Regions from separate parts of the Shewanella sp. Iso12 genome, predicted to be linked through region 1. Evidence: riboswitches for the same ligand, from Rfam matches in the RefSeq annotation. Region 1 holds a riboswitch; each other region holds the start of a gene.
The links. Region 1 has a riboswitch for lysine ahead of HCX89_RS02965 (Na+/H+ antiporter NhaC family protein). Riboswitches for the same ligand answer to the same signal wherever they lie in the genome.
Positions count from the first base shown of each region.

Region 2: another riboswitch for lysine. It lies ahead of HCX89_RS22400 (Na+/H+ antiporter NhaC family protein); the one in region 1 lies ahead of HCX89_RS02965 (Na+/H+ antiporter NhaC family protein).
Region 3: another riboswitch for lysine. It lies ahead of lysC (lysine-sensitive aspartokinase 3); the one in region 1 lies ahead of HCX89_RS02965 (Na+/H+ antiporter NhaC family protein).

Region 1 is NZ_JAAUHW010000001.1:671,654-674,929, reverse strand. It holds gene HCX89_RS02975 (electron transfer flavoprotein subunit beta/FixA family protein) at 1-642, shown strand, start outside; gene HCX89_RS02970 (electron transfer flavoprotein subunit alpha/FixB family protein) at 643-1,566, shown strand; lysine riboswitch at 1,657-1,855, shown strand; gene HCX89_RS02965 (Na+/H+ antiporter NhaC family protein) at 1,937-3,276, shown strand, end outside.
Region 2 is NZ_JAAUHW010000023.1:21,008-24,283, forward strand. It holds gene HCX89_RS22390 (hypothetical protein) at 64-507, shown strand; gene HCX89_RS22395 (5'-methylthioadenosine/S-adenosylhomocysteine nucleosidase) at 581-1,408, opposite strand; lysine riboswitch at 1,621-1,792, shown strand; gene HCX89_RS22400 (Na+/H+ antiporter NhaC family protein) at 1,875-3,276, shown strand, end outside.
Region 3 is NZ_JAAUHW010000008.1:86,780-90,055, reverse strand. It holds gene HCX89_RS14275 (succinylglutamate desuccinylase/aspartoacylase family protein) at 1-404, opposite strand, end outside; gene lysC (lysine-sensitive aspartokinase 3) at 394-1,761, opposite strand; lysine riboswitch at 1,898-2,074, opposite strand; gene HCX89_RS14265 (DUF3293 domain-containing protein) at 2,157-2,591, opposite strand; gene arcA (two-component system response regulator ArcA) at 3,152-3,276, shown strand, end outside.

The DNA of each region.
Region 1 (3,276 bases):
CCATTTTGTGAGATTGCGGTAGAAGAAGCCGTGCGTCTGAAAGAAGCCGGCAGTGCTTCTGAAGTCGTCGTTGTCAGCATAGGTCCCAAGGCGGCACAGGAACAGCTGCGTACCGCACTGGCTCTGGGTGCCGACCGTGCCATTCACATCGAAACCGATGAAGAGCTGGTGCCCCTTTCTATTGCCAAACTGCTCAAGGCGGTGCAGGACAAGGAACAGGCGCAACTTATTCTGCTCGGTAAGCAGTCCATCGACGGCGATAACAATCAGACAGGACAGATGCTGGCGGCACTCGCCGGTATGCCTCAGGCAACCTTTGCATCTGAAGTGAAGCTGGAAGGCGAAACTCTGCTGGTCACCCGTGAAGTGGATGGCGGCTTACAGACTCTGTCCATGCCTCTGCCTGCCGTGGTCACCGCAGATCTGCGTCTGAATGAGCCTCGCTATGCTTCTTTGCCCAATATCATGAAAGCCAAGCGCAAGCCGCTGGAGACCATGAGCATTGATGACCTGGGAGTGGCGCTCAAGCAGCACGTACAGGTGTTGGAGGTAGCTGCACCGGCCAGCCGTCAGGCGGGTGTGATGGTGGCTTCCGTTGAGGAGCTGGTGGACAAGTTGAAAAACGAAGCGAAGGTGATCTAAATGGCCGTATTAGTAATAGCAGAACACGATAATGCCAGCCTGAAACAGGACACAGCCAAAGTTGTCGCCGCAGCCAAAGCCATAGGGGGAGATATTCACCTCTTGGTTGCCGGTCAGGATTGTAAGGCCGCCGCCGATGCTGCCGCCAAGCTTGAAGGCGTCAGTAAAGTACTGCTGGCCGATAACCCTGCCTATGGTGCTCATCTTGCCGACAATATTGGTGAACTCATCTTGTCTCTGAGTGGCGACTACAGCCACATTCTGGCTGCAGCTTCAAGCCAGGGTAAGGACATACTGCCAAGAGTGGCGGCTTTGCTGGATGTGGCTCAGCTTTCGGAGATCACCAAGGTGATTGATGCCGATACTTTTGTCCGTCCCGTCTATGCCGGTAACGCCATGGCGACCGTTAAGAGTCTGGACGATAAGAAAGTGGCCACAGTGCGCGCCAGCGCCTTCGACGCCGTTGCCGAGACAGGCTCAGCTGAAATCAATCAGCTCGATAGCGTCTTTGACGCCAAGAGCAGCTTTGTATCCCAGAGCCTGACCGAGTCGGCTCGTCCGGAGCTTGGCAGCGCCAGAGTCATTGTTTCTGGTGGTCGCGGTATGGGTAGTGGCGAAAACTTTGCCATGCTGGAAGCCTTGGCCGATAAGCTGGGCGCCGCCGTAGGTGCATCGCGGGCAGCAGTGGATGCCGGCTTTGTTCCCAACGACCTGCAGGTTGGCCAGACGGGTAAAATCGTGGCGCCAGAGCTTTATATCGCTGTGGGTATCTCCGGGGCGATTCAACATCTGGCCGGGATGAAGGACTCAAAAGTCATTGTGGCCATCAACAAAGATCCTGAAGCGCCTATCTTCCAGGTTGCCGATTATGGCTTGGAAGCTGACCTGTTTGATGTTGTGCCTAAATTGAACGAGTTGATTTAATCTGTGATCTAGGTCACGATAGGCGGCTTTGGGGTAGCATCCTCAAAGCCGCCTATGTTTTTATGTGCCTCACGCCTGACATCAGGCGTCCTGAGAAGTAGAGGCGCACTAAATATCAGTAGCGGTAAGCAGGGTGATTCCGTTTATGTATCGCGAAAGGATTTGGTGCCGAAGTGGTTGCGACTTATCAAGGTCCACCGCTGGGGCTGTTACCAAATAGGGGCAGCACTGCCATAGTATATTCTGTCGGGATGACAGATTGACGTTACTATGGAGCGCTACTGAAAGGACAGGTGCTACTCGGTATGCCATTGCCTTTTCCCACCAGTTCAGTTGCCCTCCATTCGTATTTAACGAAGAACAAGACTCAATGACACTAACAAGTTATGCCGATTCGGCACTCTCTTTGTTGCCGCCGGTTGTGGCAATTTTATTGGCGATCCTCACCCGTCGGGTGTTGTTATCGCTGGGGTTGGGGATATTGATTGGAGCCTTGTTGCTCAATCAATGGTCGGTATTGGACACCGGGGTTTATCTGGGGCAAAGGGTGCTTTCCCTGGTATGGGACGATGACGCTTTCAATGCCTGGAACCTGTATATTCTGGGATTCCTGGTGCTGCTGGGGATGATCACTGCGCTGATCACCGTCAGTGGCTCGGCCAGGGCCTTTGCCAACTGGGCCAGACAGCATATCCGTAATCGCCGTGATGCCAAGCTGCTGACCATGTTTCTCGGCTGTGCGGTGTTTATCGATGACTACTTCAATAGCTTGGTGGTGGGCAGTATCGCTAGGCCTCTGACCGACAGATACTATATCTCCCGCTCCAAACTGGCGTATCTTTTGGATTCTACCGCGGCGCCCGTGTGCGTTATCTCGCCGGTGTCCAGTTGGGGCGCCTATATTATCGCCCTTATCGGCGGCATTCTCACCGCTCACGGTTTTACTGAAGTAGGACATCTGAGTGCTTTCGTGCAGATGATCCCGATGAACTTCTATGCCCTGTTTGCCCTGGCGCTCTTGCTGTGCGTCACCTTTATGGAGCTGGATATTGGCGCCATGCGCAAACACGAGCTCAACGCCCGCAAGGGCAATCTCTATGATGAGTCCAAGGGGTTGCCCCCCGGTGCCAATGCCGATCTGCCCGAGGCGGAAACCGGCCAGGTGCACGGCCTGTTCCTGCCCATAGGTGTCTTGGTGGTGGCGACCTTCTATTTTATGGTTTCCAGTGGTGCCGATGCCCTGGCGGCAGAAAGCCTGCCTTTCAGTATCATAGGTGCCTTCGAGAAAACCGATGTGGGCTCGTCACTGTTTTTCGGCGCCTCCATCGGCCTGGTGGTGACGCTGCTGCTGGCCTTTATCCAGAAGATTGAAGCCAAGATGATCCTCAAGGCGCTTACCTCGGGTGCCCGTTCCATGTTGCCGGCAATCTATATTCTGATGTTTGCCTGGACCATAGCCGGGATCATAGGCTCACTGGAAACCGGCAAGTTTATGGCCAGCCTCGCCAGTGGCAATATTCCCTTTGCCTTGTTGCCGGCCGTGCTGTTTATTTTGGCTGGGCTTACCGCCTTTTCTACCGGCACCAGCTGGGGCACCTTTGGTATCATGTTGCCGATTGCCGCCGATATGGCCATGGGCAGCCACAGTGGCATGATGTTGCCTATGCTGGCCGCCGTGCTTTCCGGCGCTGTGTTTGGCGATCACTGCTC
Region 2 (3,276 bases), on a different contig from region 1:
CTCTGGACGCTTTTTATGCTTGAATGAGCCAGAGCCAATCAATCTTGCATAAGGAGTGTGCCGATGAAATTGACCCGTCTGACACTACTGGGAATAGGTTTATTCAGCCTGGTCGCCAGCCCATCAACCGTATTCGCCAATGTTACAGCGCAAGTCGGAAAGACCCACAAACAACGACTCTGCCTGGTGAATGAGACGGAATACACTGTGCCCGGCAGCGAGATCCAATCCCAAATTAATGACAAGGATTTCGATACGGGTTTGCAGGTGTTTATTCGGTATCGCGGCCAGAGCTGTGCCGAGAGCAAGCAGACTTTTGCCAGCCTGTCATTGCCGGAGCCAGAGTCACCAACGATGGATGACTACCGCTTGGTTATCCAGCGAAAACAAGCACCCGAGTCGGAAACCAAGGTTTGGGAATACCGTTACCAGCAAGGCTATTCGAAACTGGGATGGCAGACACTGGCCAAAGAGGTGGAGGCCATTTTCTTATCGCCGGCGAGCTAGCTTAAGATGAGGGCCTGAAAAAACAAAAGCCGGTGGACAATATCACCGGCTTTTACTTTGAAGTCCTCGAAACTTATTTACCTTCCAAACCTGCGATCAACTTCTTGGTGTACTCAATGACAAACTGCTGACAGTGGATAGCGGTTTGTGGCTCAAACTCTTCGCCGTGCAGGTCGGTATTGGAGAGTACCCGAATCCCGATAAAAGGGATCTCATATGCCTTGGCAACCAGGGCGGCCGCAGCGGTTTCCATCTCTTCGGCCGAGGTTTGATAAGTTTGGTGCAGCCACTCGATGCGGTCGACTTCACGGTTCCACTCATCGGCACTGCCGATCACGCCGGTCACTACCTTGCCATGGCGATAAGCTGACGCCAGTTGTTGTCCCAGAGCCAGCAGCTTGGGATCGGCATCAAAGCGCTTGTGTTCCACCAGCTTGCCATCCTGACGCAAACGCATGGTGACATCGAAGTTATGCCAGCGTTTGGGATCTATGCCCTGGCCTTTGGGGTGTAGATCGCTGCGATAGGAACCCATATTGAAGCTGTATTTCCCCAATACTATGTCGCCGCGGTGCAGCGCCGGGTCGTGGCCGCCGGAGGTGCCCTGGTTGATAATAAAACCGGGTTGAAATTTTTCTATCGCCAGTGTGGTGGAGGCGGCGGCATTGGCCATACCTATTTCAGTACGGGACACTATGACAGGATAGCCATCCACAGTGCCTTGCCAGAAAGTCCAGGAACCAAGAGTTGTCTGTTTGGGGTCTTTCAGGGCCTGAACCAGGGTGTCGACTTCGACATCCATGGCGCCTTGCAGCAGTATAGGTGACCGGGTGGGCGTTGCCATGGAATGGCTGGAGAACAAGGCACAGAGTGCCACACAAAAACGTTGTAACAGAGTCATTTGCACACCTTTAATTGTTATTTCAGTGTCGCGGTAGGGGAGGGCGATCCTAGGTGCAGCTGTGGTTGCCGTCAACAGCCGGAGTTGACATTTGCGAGCCCAGACATGAGTCACTTGCCAAAGGCTTAATGCCAACCGGGCGGGATATTTACCGCCAGAGGCACAATCTGGCTTGCTATTGGGGCCGTGATAGTTAGAATGCCAGTCGAATACCTTTGAGTAGAGGCGCGCTGCCTAAGAGTAACCGGGAAGAGGGTGATGCCTTTGAGGCCCGGGGAAAGGAGTCGGCGCCGAAGTAGCCAGGTCATCAAACCTAGCTGCTGGTTCTGTATCTAACAGGTGCAGGACTGCCATAGTCATCCACTATGGAGCGCTACCTGAAGGAGCTGAGAAGTTTCTGCCCTCCTTGGTCTGAGTTTCTTCGATCCTATCGGTAGATCTCCACCTTCTTTGGTGTAAAGAGATCATGAATATCATGCATTTTGCGGACTCTCCCTGGTCCATAGTTCCTCCTCTGCTGGCGGTTGCGCTGGCGATCATCACCCGTAGAGTACTGCTCTCTCTCGGGGTTGGCATAGTCGCCGGCAGCCTGATGTTACAGCAGTTTTCACCGCTGCAATCGCTGCGCTACCTGTTTGACTGTGTGCTGAAAATCTTCTGGGTCGATGGCGCTCCCAACAGCGATAACCTTAATATGCTGCTGTTTATGCTGCTGCTGGGTGGGCTTATCAGCTTGATGACCGCCTCGGGGGCGACCCGGGCCTTCGCCGAATGGGCCGCCAGGCGCTGCCAGAGCCGCAAGAGCGCCAAGTCGCTCACCGGCTTGATGGTGTTTGCCTTCTTTATTGACGACTTCTTCCACAGTCTGTCGGTGGGGCCCATTTGCCGCCCTGTGACCGACAGATTCCAGATCTCCCGCGCCAAGTTGGCCTATCTGCTGGACTCAACCGCGGCACCCGTGTGCGTATTGATGCCCATCTCCTCTTGGGGGGCCTATATCATCGCCCTGGTGGGCGGCATACTCGTGGCCCATGGGGTGACAGAGCAGAGCCCGATCGCCGCCTTTGTGCAGATGATCCCCATGAATCTCTATGCGGTATTTACCCTGATCATGGTGGTGGTAGTCATCGCCTTCCAACTGGATCTTGGGCCGATGCGACAGCATGAGCAGCGGGCGCTCGAAGGCAAGCTCTGGGATGAATCCAAGGGCCGGCCAATAGGGCTGGATATGGAAGCCCCGGCCGACAGCCGCGGCGGCATGCTGGATATGGTGTTGCCTATAGTGACACTGACGGCGGCGAGTATCTATTTCATGCTGGACTCCGGGGCCCAGGTATTAGCCGCCAATGGTCAGGCCTTCAGTGTGCTGGGCGCCTTTGAACATACCAATGTGGGTTCGTCTTTGGTTTATGGCGCCCTTTGCAGCCTGGCGGTGTCCGGCCTGTTGGCTCTGCGCCTCGGTCTTGGGATATCCACTTGGCTGCGCGCCGCCCCCAGAGGCGTTATGGCCATGTTGCCGGCGATCAACATACTGCTGTTTGCCTGGACCATAGGCGCCGTGGTGCGTGACATGGAAACCGGCAAATATCTCGCCAGCCTGGCCAACGGCAACCTGCCCACAGGGCTGCTGCCTGTGGTGGTGTTTGTGCTTTCCTGTGCCATGGCCTTTGCCACAGGCACCAGTTGGGGCACTTTCGGTATCATGTTGCCACTCGCCGGTGATATGGCCGCTGCCAGCGATATCCAACTTCTGCTGCCCATGCTGTCGGCTGTGTTGGCTGGCGCTGTGTTTGGCGACCACAGCTCACCCATCTCCAGTACCAGTATTCTGTCGGCCACCGGCGCCGGCTGTCACCATATAGATCATG
Region 3 (3,276 bases), on a different contig from region 1:
TTGGCAATAAGAAGACGACGAAAAGCGTCAAACAGTGCTTGCTCCGGCAGCTCACTATGCTGCAGATACCAGTCATCCAGGTGGACGGCCTGATCCAGATAGGCTCGGTTCCAGTTGATACCTGTGATGGGATCGAAACGGCCCAAGGTAAACTCACCGCTTTTCTGGTTAATCCCCAAGGGGTTGGCCAGAGGCACCAGGGTGATATCTCCCAGAGGCGGATGAGCCTTGAAGTACTGCAGCAACTGCAAAATCACCGCATTGCCCTGCACCTCGGCGCCATGCACATTGGCCTGAATATAGACGCTGGGCGCCGCATCGCTGGTACCTTTGAAGCGATAAACAGGTATGGTCAAGGGCTGGCCGGCAGCCAACTCCCCAACCGGCAGATGTTCAAGCTGCATCCTGAGCCCCTTCAAACAGGTTACGATGCAAAGCGGCAACAACATCACCGGCTTCGGCTTCCGACACCAAGACACAAAGATTGTGCGGACTGGCGCCCTGACAGATCATCCTGACGTTGTGGGGTTCGAGCACTTCAAATACCCGGCGACAGATCCCGGCAGTAGTGGCTATCTTGTTGCCTATGATGGCCACCAGAGCCAGCTTATCTTCCACCCGCACACGGCAGTTTTGCGACAATTCCTGCAGCAGGGCTTCGGTCAGAAGCCCCTTGCCGGCCGAATCTGAGCCCGTTTTGTCCAGCGTCAGCGACACGTTCACCTCTGAGGTGGTAATGAGATCGACACTGATCTTGTGCCGCGCCAACACGGCAAAGGTCTCTGCCAAAAAGCCCTGGGCATGCAACATCTGCAAACTGTGCAAGTTAAGTAGGGTCTGATCTCGTCTCACCGCAACGGCCCTGAATACCGGCTCATCTTCCACTTGGTGACGGATCCAGGTGCCACCTTTTTCCGGTGCCCGACTGGAGCCGACAAATACCTGGATCTGTTGACGCACCGCCGGCAAGATAGTGGCAGGGTGCAACACCTTGGCACCGAAAGTGGCCATCTCTGCCGCCTCATTAAAACTGATTTCTGCGATAGGCCTGGCGTTGGGAGCCAGTCGGGGATCCGTGGTGTAAATCCCTTCTACATCGGTCCAGATCTCGACCGCATCGGCTTCCAGCGCCTCAGCCAAAAGGGCCGCAGAATAATCGCTGCCACCACGCCCAAGCGTAGTGGTTCGGCCATCGGCATCGGCGCCGATAAAGCCCTGGGTCACCAGCAGTTGCTGCTCAAGCAAAGGTTGCAATTTCTCTGTCGCCAGTCGCTTCAACTCGGCGATTTGTGGCTCGGCCTTACCGAAATGGCTATCGGTACGCATCACCTGGCGCACATCAAAGGCGCTGGCCTTGGCACCACGTTCTCTCAATACCGCGGCAAACAGCGCTGAAGAACACTGTTCGCCCAAAGATAGGATCTCATCGACCATAGCATGACTCGGCGCCTGCAATAACCTGGCACTGAGCGTTGCCATGCGGCTGAGCAAAGCATCCAGCGCCGCGGCAACATCTGCCGGTCTGCCAAGTTTATCCAGAATTGCGTATTGAATGGTGGCTATCTCTTTCAATAGCTTGAGACGGCGCTCATCCCCCATGTCTGCCTGGGACAGCTCCACCAACAGATTGGTTACGCCACTGGATGCACTGACCACAACCAGACGGGTGGCCGGGTTTCCAAGCACTATATCGGCACAGCGATTCATCGCCTGATAATCGGCAACTGAGGTACCACCAAACTTGGCAACAACAAGAGACATCAGCGCATTCCCCCACAGGCAGGTAACAGGGAAAGGTCGATAACGAGAATAGATTTCATGAGTTAAGCTCCGAACAGATAACGTTCGAAGAGCCTGGTGCAGAGATAACGCACCCCATAGCAGGGAAACAGCGATCGTCACCAGAAGCTCTCCACCAAAACCAGGTGACAGTCGCCAGGATTCAGCCTGACCAACCGGCCGGAAGCGTAGCCAATACGCATCCCGACCTCGGCGTTAATCTCCCTCATGAGCCGTCATTGGAGAATTGGCCTCCTCTGACTCACTACCTAGTTAACGCACCTCTTCTGTTCCTTTCTCGCGAAAGGGATGAAAAAATTAGCAATAAAGTCCTTATGAAGTCAATGCTAATTTGCGCAGGATGAAATTTCCTCAACTCATCCGTCACTGAGCTCGGGTAACTCGCTGACCAGGCGCGCCCTGGCAGCAAACTGTCCAAGCGCCACCTCTCGCTCCCCTTTCAGGCAAGGCACCAAGGTCAAGAGCCCACTATCAACGTAGTAAAGGGCATTTTGGCGATACTTTGATGCCAGTTCTATTGCCGCGGCCTTATCCAGAAACAGAGCCCAGCTTTTTTCCATATGACTGAGATCATCGGCAGCGCCTATGATCGCCCGGTAAGGAATGCCCAGCTTATCAATATCGTGTTGTAGCTGCCGATCGAGAAGGCGGTTTTGGCAAGAAGTGAGTTTTTGCCCAAGGGGATTATGGGCGGTGACAATAGCGAAAGGAACAGCGGAAGAAAACGACTGAGTCAATAAAAAGCATGCGCTCTGGTAGTACTGCCAGAGACTTTCAAATGCAGCATCCATTGTAGTATCTGTCTCTAATGAACCGGATTTATTCTAGCAAAGGCTTTTGCATTCCCCTAGCCCCGTGAGCAAGCTCACAGTAAGACAAAATACAAAATGCTTATCTTTCAATAGGTAACGCAAAAACTTGTGATATAGATCATAGTTAAACATTAATTTGTTAACATTTCATTTGTTAACAAATGCCCAATCCTAGTACAATGGATTGTATCGACAGAGGCTTAGAGTTAAGTGTGTGACCCGGCTAGCGCCATTACGCTACAGCATAAGTCTCTATCGATAACGACTCTGTACCAAATGTAATCTGGTTTTAAGATGACATTTTCTGGATTTTCCATGTCTTTCAGGAACTAAATCCCGCCACTGGGAATCCTAGACAGTACAGTTCGCGCCTCTCCGGGTGGAGAGCATACTTTTTGCTAATCATGAAGTGTGTTGCCGTTTCATTTCAGTTTTGAACAGCACTTACGTGAACCCTGTGAATGTTGGCGTTTTAGAGAGTATAGCGGAGCGTCACCCGCGCTCATGGTTAGATAAACTGATTTAATTAGGTAAATAACATGCAAAACCCGCACATTCTGATCGTTGAAGATGAAGCCGTTACCCGTAACACGCTGAGAAGTATTTTCGAGGCAGAAGGTTATGTGGTAACCGAAGCCAATGATGGCGCAGAGATGCACAAAGC